DNA from 2 places in the Martinezella lusitana genome. Region 2 is predicted to be linked to the other one. Evidence: predicted binding sites of a transcription regulator. Region 2 holds the regulator's gene; the other holds the start of a gene.
The links. Region 2 encodes PhoB, which activates phosphate uptake and scavenging genes when phosphate is short. Its sites were predicted from a motif close to TGTCATNNANCTGTCAT; they were not measured.
Positions count from the first base shown of each region.

Region 1: HB780_RS31975 (alpha-D-ribose 1-methylphosphonate 5-triphosphate diphosphatase) is a predicted target of PhoB. The motif match lies at 1,618-1,634, and genes of this name have one in related genera.

Region 1 is NZ_CP050308.1:3,762,952-3,766,288, reverse strand. It holds gene purN (phosphoribosylglycinamide formyltransferase) at 1-408, shown strand, start outside; gene HB780_RS31975 (alpha-D-ribose 1-methylphosphonate 5-triphosphate diphosphatase) at 421-1,590, opposite strand; gene HB780_RS31970 (NUDIX domain-containing protein) at 1,738-2,331, opposite strand; gene HB780_RS31965 (molybdopterin-containing oxidoreductase family protein) at 2,328-3,337, opposite strand, start outside.
Region 2 is NZ_CP050308.1:3,056,167-3,059,503, forward strand. It holds gene pstA (phosphate ABC transporter permease PstA) at 1-54, shown strand, start outside; gene pstB (phosphate ABC transporter ATP-binding protein PstB) at 69-884, shown strand; gene phoU (phosphate signaling complex protein PhoU) at 936-1,649, shown strand; gene phoB (phosphate regulon transcriptional regulator PhoB) at 1,681-2,364, shown strand; gene HB780_RS28480 (GcrA family cell cycle regulator) at 2,452-2,988, opposite strand.

The DNA.
Region 1 (3,337 bases), 710 kb from region 2:
GCCGGCTACATGCGTCTGCTCACCGGCCGCTTCATCCAGAGCTACGAAGGCCGGATCATCAACATCCATCCTTCGCTGTTGCCACTTTTCCCCGGCCTGCACACGCATCAGCGCGCCATCGACGCCGGCCAGCGGATCGCCGGCTGCACTGTGCATTTCGTCACTGAAGGCATGGACGAAGGCCCGGTGATCGGCCAGGCGGCCGTGCCGGTGCTCACCGACGACACCGCCGACGCACTGGCGACGCGCGTGCTCACGATAGAGCACCGGCTCTATCCGCAGTCACTACGGCTGCTGGCGGAAGGCAAGGTACGGATGGAAAGCGGCAAGGCCGTTACCACGGCAAAGGCACCGGCTGCCGCCGGCCAGCAGATCTTGTCACTGCTCGGCGACGTCAGCCGGATCTAGTCGAACTTCCCCTCAGGCAGCCATGGCCATCAGCGGATGCAGCGTGCCGTCGCTATAAACGACGCGGCCGTTGCGGAAAGTGGTGCGGATGCGATGAACCGCACCATGCTCGACAGCTACCAGATCGGCTTTCTGGCCGATGGCGATCGCGCCGCGATCCGTCAGGCCGGCAGAGCGCGCGGCATTTGCCGTCGCCATGGCAACAGCCGCAGGCAGTCCGCCGCTGGCAACCTCGGCAATCTTGAAGATCGCCGGCACGAAGGCGGCCGGGTGGTAATCGGCGGCGATGATGCCGAGCAGGCCCGCTTTCGCCGCATCGAGAGCACTCAGATTGCCCGACATGGACTGACCGCGCAGCGCGTTCGGTGCGCCCATCAGCGTCCAGAGGCCGCGACGGTGCGCCTCTTCGGCGGCCGGCAGCGTCACAGGGAACTCGCTGATCGTGACGCCGAGATCATGCATCTCGGCGACCTTCTCGGCGCTGTCATCATCATGCGATGCGAGCGACAGCTTATGCTTCAAGGACAGGCCGACAATGTCGTGCAGCTTGCGCTCGATATCCGGATCCTGCCGCATGGCAATACGACGGGCCACCATCTGCTCTGCCGCCTCTCGCGACATGGAACGGCGCTCGGACATGCTTAGGATATAGGCCTCGATATTGTTGTATTGCCCCTGCCCCGGCGTGTGGTCGGTCAGCGACACCATGTCGACGACGCCATCCTCCAGCAGCCGCTCCAGCGTCGGCGCGGCGCCGACATTGGTGATCTCGTAGCGGGCGTGGACGCGGTGGTCGATCAGCAGGTTATCACGCAGGCTGCTGATACCCTTGATCACCGCCGAGGTGGTCTCCAGCGAGCGCACATGGCCATAGACGCTTTCGGTGGCGAAGGAGACAGCTGCGTAGGCGGTGGTGACGCCGGCAGCCGCAAGCTTCTTGTCGAGTTCGTGGATGCCGAAATCGATCGGCATCGTCGCGTTCGGGCGCGGCGCGATTTCGCGCTCGATCATATCGCCATGCAGATCGACAAAGCCGGGCATCAGCAGCCGTCCGCCACCATCGAAAGTCGCGTTCGCCACCCGTTCGGTGCGGATCTCGGCAATCACGCCGTCCTCGATGCGAATGGAACCCTGATCGACCACCTCATTGGGAAGAACGAGCGTGAAATTGCTGAGCCACATCGGCTTTCTCCTGAAATAGCGTCAATCGTATCAAATATATGACAATGGTCCGGACCTATCCGGCGATCGCCTCCCGATAGGCGCAATTCGTGACACCGTGATGAAGATCGCGGCACCGATTGACGGTGCACTCGCACACCAAACAATTTACCCCAAGCTTGTCTTGTTCAAGGCGGCCCATTGCAACAACATGACCGTCTTGGCGTCGTAGATCTCGCCGGCTTCGATCATCGCCACCGCATCGGCCAAACGGACTTCGAGCACCTCGATATCCTCGTGTTCGTCGGTCAAGCCGCCGCCCTCGGCGACACGGTCCGTGGTGTCGACAACAGCGGCGAAGAAATGGATGATTTCGGTGACCGCGCCGGGCGAGGTGAATGTCTTGAAAAGAAACCTGATATCGCGGACGCGGAAACCGGTTTCCTCCATCGCCTCGCGGCGGATTGCTTCTTCCGGATGATCGCCATCGAGTAAGCCGGCCGGGACTTCGATCATCCAGGCGGGAAATCCGGTGAGATAGGCCGGCAGGCGGAACTGCCGCACGAGGATGACCGTCTCGCGCTTGGGATCATAGAGCAGGATGCAGGCGGCCGGCGTGCGGTGATAGATCTCCCGCTTCAGCCGGTGCGTCTCGCCGGCGGAATCCGTATAGTCGATGTCGTAGCTGCTGAGCCGCGTCCATTGATCCGAGAGCGTCGTCTCGTTGACGATCTCGACCTTGGCTTTCTCGAACTTCGTCATCTCACATCCTTGCGCAGCCAGACCTTGTTGTCGTGAACGGCAGCACCTCCATAGGGCGCAACGGGATCGGCGCCGGTAAGCACATTGATCCCCTCGCCGTCCACATGCGCCTTGTTCGGCCACAGCCCCTCGGCGATCAGCACGCCGGGTTTCACTTCCGTCGTAATGCGCGCATGGATGCGGATATCGCCCCTGACATTGCCGATCTGCACGAGATCACCATCGATAACGTCAAGCGCCGTGGCGTCCGCCGGATTGATCATCACCTCCGGGCGGCCTTCCTTCTGGCGTGAGGTCTTGGTTTCGGCAAAGCTCGAATTGAGGAAATTGCGCGCCGGCGAAGTCGCGAGACGGAAGGGGTGATCCTCATCGGCAACTTCGATGACATCGACCTGATCCGGAAATTCCGGCAGTTCGATGTGCGGGCCAAGCAGGCCAACGGCGTCCGGCGGGCGGTTCGGAGCGGGCTGGTTGACCCAGTCGGGACGGAAACGGAACCTGCCGTCGGAATGGGCGAAGCCGTTGAGGAAGTGCGCCTCCTCGAAAGCCGGCTGGCGGTCGAACCATTTGTGCTCGAGGAAGTAGTCGTAGTCCGGCAGGTCGCTATCCGACAGGAGACGGTCGACCATTTCGCGCGCGGAGAAACCAAAGCCTGGACGATCGGCGACGCCAAGGCGTTTCGCCAGCTCCTCGATGACGAAGAGATTGCTGCGCACCGTCGAAGGCGGCTCGACCAGCTTGGGGCCGAGCAGGATGTGGTTCTGGCCGCCGGCACGGTAGATATCGTCATGCTCGACGAACATGGTGGCCGGGATGACGATATCGGCCATCTCGGCGGTATCCGTCATGAATTGCTCGTGCACTGCGACGAAAAGATCGTTGCGGGCAAAGCCGCGCTTCACCAGCCGCTGTTCTGGCGCGATGTTCACCGGATTGGTGTTCTGGATCAGCATGGCCGTCACCGGCCCGCGATGACGTAGCGCCACGGCATCGCCTGTGAGCGCCC
Region 2 (3,337 bases):
GCGATGAACATCGGGGCCATCCTGCTGCGTCGTCGCTTCGAGCGGCGCTGGTAGAGGGAGAAGACGGAATGAACATGATGACGGAAGCCGCAGGCGAGAAGGCATTGGCCAGGAAGATGACGACGATCCCCTACAAGATGATCGGTCACGATGTCTCGGTCTATTATGGTGACAAGCGCGCGCTGTTCGGTGTGGACCTGAACATCCGCGTCAATACGGTCACCGCGCTGATCGGCCCGTCCGGCTGCGGCAAGTCCACCTTCCTGCGCTGCTTGAACCGCATGAATGACACGATCGACACCTGCCGCGTCACCGGCAAGATCACGCTCGACGATCAGGATGTCTATGACAGCGCCATCGACGTCGTGGAGCTGCGCGCCCGCGTCGGCATGGTGTTCCAGAAGCCCAATCCCTTCCCGAAGTCGATCTACGAGAACGTCGCTTATGGCCCGCGCATTCACGGGCTTCACCGCTCCAAGGCCGATCTCGATCATATCGTCGAAACCAGCCTGCAGAAGGCCGGTCTCTGGGGCGAGGTGAAGGATCGGCTGCAGGAAGCCGGAACCAGTCTGTCCGGCGGCCAGCAACAGCGCCTCTGCATCGCTCGTGCCGTCGCCGTCAGCCCGGAAGTCATTCTCATGGACGAGCCGTGCTCGGCGCTCGATCCCATCGCCACGGCCAAGGTCGAGGAACTGATTCACGAGCTGCGGGAAAACTTCACGATCGTCATCGTGACGCATTCCATGCAGCAGGCAGCCCGTGTCTCGCAACGCACCGCAATGTTTCACCTCGGCCATTTGGTCGAGGAGAACGATACCGATAAGATGTTCACTAATCCCGACGATTTCCGCACGCAGGATTACATCATGGGCCGTTTTGGTTGATGATGTCCCGCGCGCGGCTACCATCACAAGTTTCACCCTGAGGATAGAAAAATGGTCTCTACTCACATTCTCTCTGCCTACGACGAAGACCTGAAGTTCCTGACGCGCCGCATTGCCGAAATGGGCGGCCTGGCGGAGCAGATGGTCAGCGACAGCGTCCGCGCGCTGGTGCACGGCGATGTTGCTCTTGCGCAAAAGGTCATCTCCGACGACGTCGTCCTCGACCATGCCGAACGCGAAGTCGGCGACAAGGCAATCGTCACCATTGCTCGCCGGCAGCCGATGGCCGCCGACCTGCGCGAAATCATGGGCTCCATTCGCATCGCCGCCGATCTGGAGCGCGTTGGCGACCTCGGCAAGAACACCGCCAAGCGCGTCATCGCCGTGCAGGGCACCGGCGTTCCGCGCAGCCTGGCGCGGGGTATTGAGCATCTTTCCGAACTGGCGCTCAGCCAGCTCAAGGAAGTACTCGACGTCTACACGACCCGTTCGCCAGACAAGGCCGTGTCGATCCGTGAGCGCGACGAGGAAATCGACGCGATGTACACCTCGCTCTTCCGCGAGATGCTGACCTACATGATGGAAGATCCGCGCAACATCACCACCTGCACGCATCTTCTCTTCTGCGCCAAGAACATCGAGCGCATCGGCGACCATGCCACCAACATCGCCGAGACGATCTATTACATGGCGACCGGCAGCCAGCCCGAGGGCGAGCGCCCGAAAGACGATACCGCCAACACCGTCGGTGCGCTGACGGAATAACGAAGACGCCAAGAAAGGAGACCAGAGACACATGGTTCCGAGAGTTGCTGTTGTAGAAGACGAAGAAGCGCTCAGCGTTCTGCTGCGCTACAATCTGGAGGCCGAAGGCTTCGAGGTCGATACCATTCTGAGAGGAGACGAAGCCGAACTTCGCCTCCAGGAGCGCATCCCCGATCTTCTGATCCTTGACTGGATGCTCCCCGGCGTGTCGGGTATCGAGCTCTGCCGCCGGCTGCGCATGCGGCCGGAAACGGAGCGCCTGCCGATCATCATGCTCACCGCCCGCGGCGAGGAAAGCGAGCGCGTACGCGGCCTTTCCACCGGCGCCGACGATTATGTCGTCAAGCCGTTCTCGACGCCGGAGCTGATGGCTCGCGTCAAGGCGATGCTGCGCCGTGCCCGTCCGGAGGTCCTCTCCACGGTTCTGCGCTGTGGCGATATCGAACTGGACCGCGAGACCCATCGCGTCCACCGCAAGAGCCGCGAAGTGCGGTTGGGGCCGACGGAATTCCGCCTGCTGGAATTCCTGATGGCTTCGCCGAGCCGCGTCTTCTCGCGGTCGCAACTCCTCGACGGTGTCTGGGGACATGACATCTATGTCGACGAACGCACTGTCGACGTCCATGTCGGACGCCTGCGCAAGGCGCTGAACTTCTCCAATATGCAGGATGTCATCCGCACCGTTCGCGGCGCGGGTTATTCCATGGAAGCCTGAGCGGGAAACCGGTCAGCCATCCAACATAGCGGCGGAAACAGAAAACGGGCCTTTCGGCCCGTTTCTTTCATTCAGCTATAAGGCATCTCAGCCGCGCGGTTGAGCCGCAGGCCGGCGCCGTTCATGCACCGGCTGGTAGGCCAGGCGCTGATGGTAGCCGCAATAGGGCGATGCATCCGGGCTATCATTGCCGCAGAAGTGGAAATCATCCTTCAGCGGATCGCCGACCGGCCACTTGCAGGTGCGTTCGGTAAGTTCCGTTAGACCGAGGCGGCGCGAGATCGGAACGACCACATTGGAGGCCGGACGATATTCGATCTCGTTGACCGTATCGATCTCGACTTCTTCCTTGAGCATCGTTGCGCCCTGCTGACGGGTAACCGTGCGGGTTGCAACGCGCGAGGCGTAGTTCGGTGCGCGCGGCGCCGAAGTGTTGCGCTTCTGTGCCCGGGCCGCAGTTGCCGTGCCGCCTGCCTTCGCTCGGCCCGGCAGGCTCAAGCGATGTACCTTGCCGATGACGGCGTTACGGCTGACACCACCGAGCTGTGCCGCGATCTGGCTCGCGCTCAAACCCTCGGACCACAGCTTCTTCAGCTTCTCGACGCGTTCGTCTGTCCAATTCATGCCCTGTCTCCGCTGTCGCGTTTCCGATGGCAGAATCCTTCACCATTGCCTCAGATGGGATCGAGGCACGAAACGCTTAAAAAATTGTGGTGACTAGTTCCGCCGCATGCAGTCTAGTAATTGAGATTTAACCTAGTGTGAGGCTGACTCCGTGACAAGAGTCGCATGATTCCTGGGGAATCGATTTCGGGGTTTTCCCCAACTTGCTTGTGCAAGCGTGGCATTTTTGCAATATTAGCAACTAGAGACATACCTCTCGCCGAGGGGCGCTCTGCTGCGTCCGCGAAATTGCCTGTTTTGTTGACATCGCGGTGCAAAACATCAATAGTACCCACGCCGCCGCAAGGCG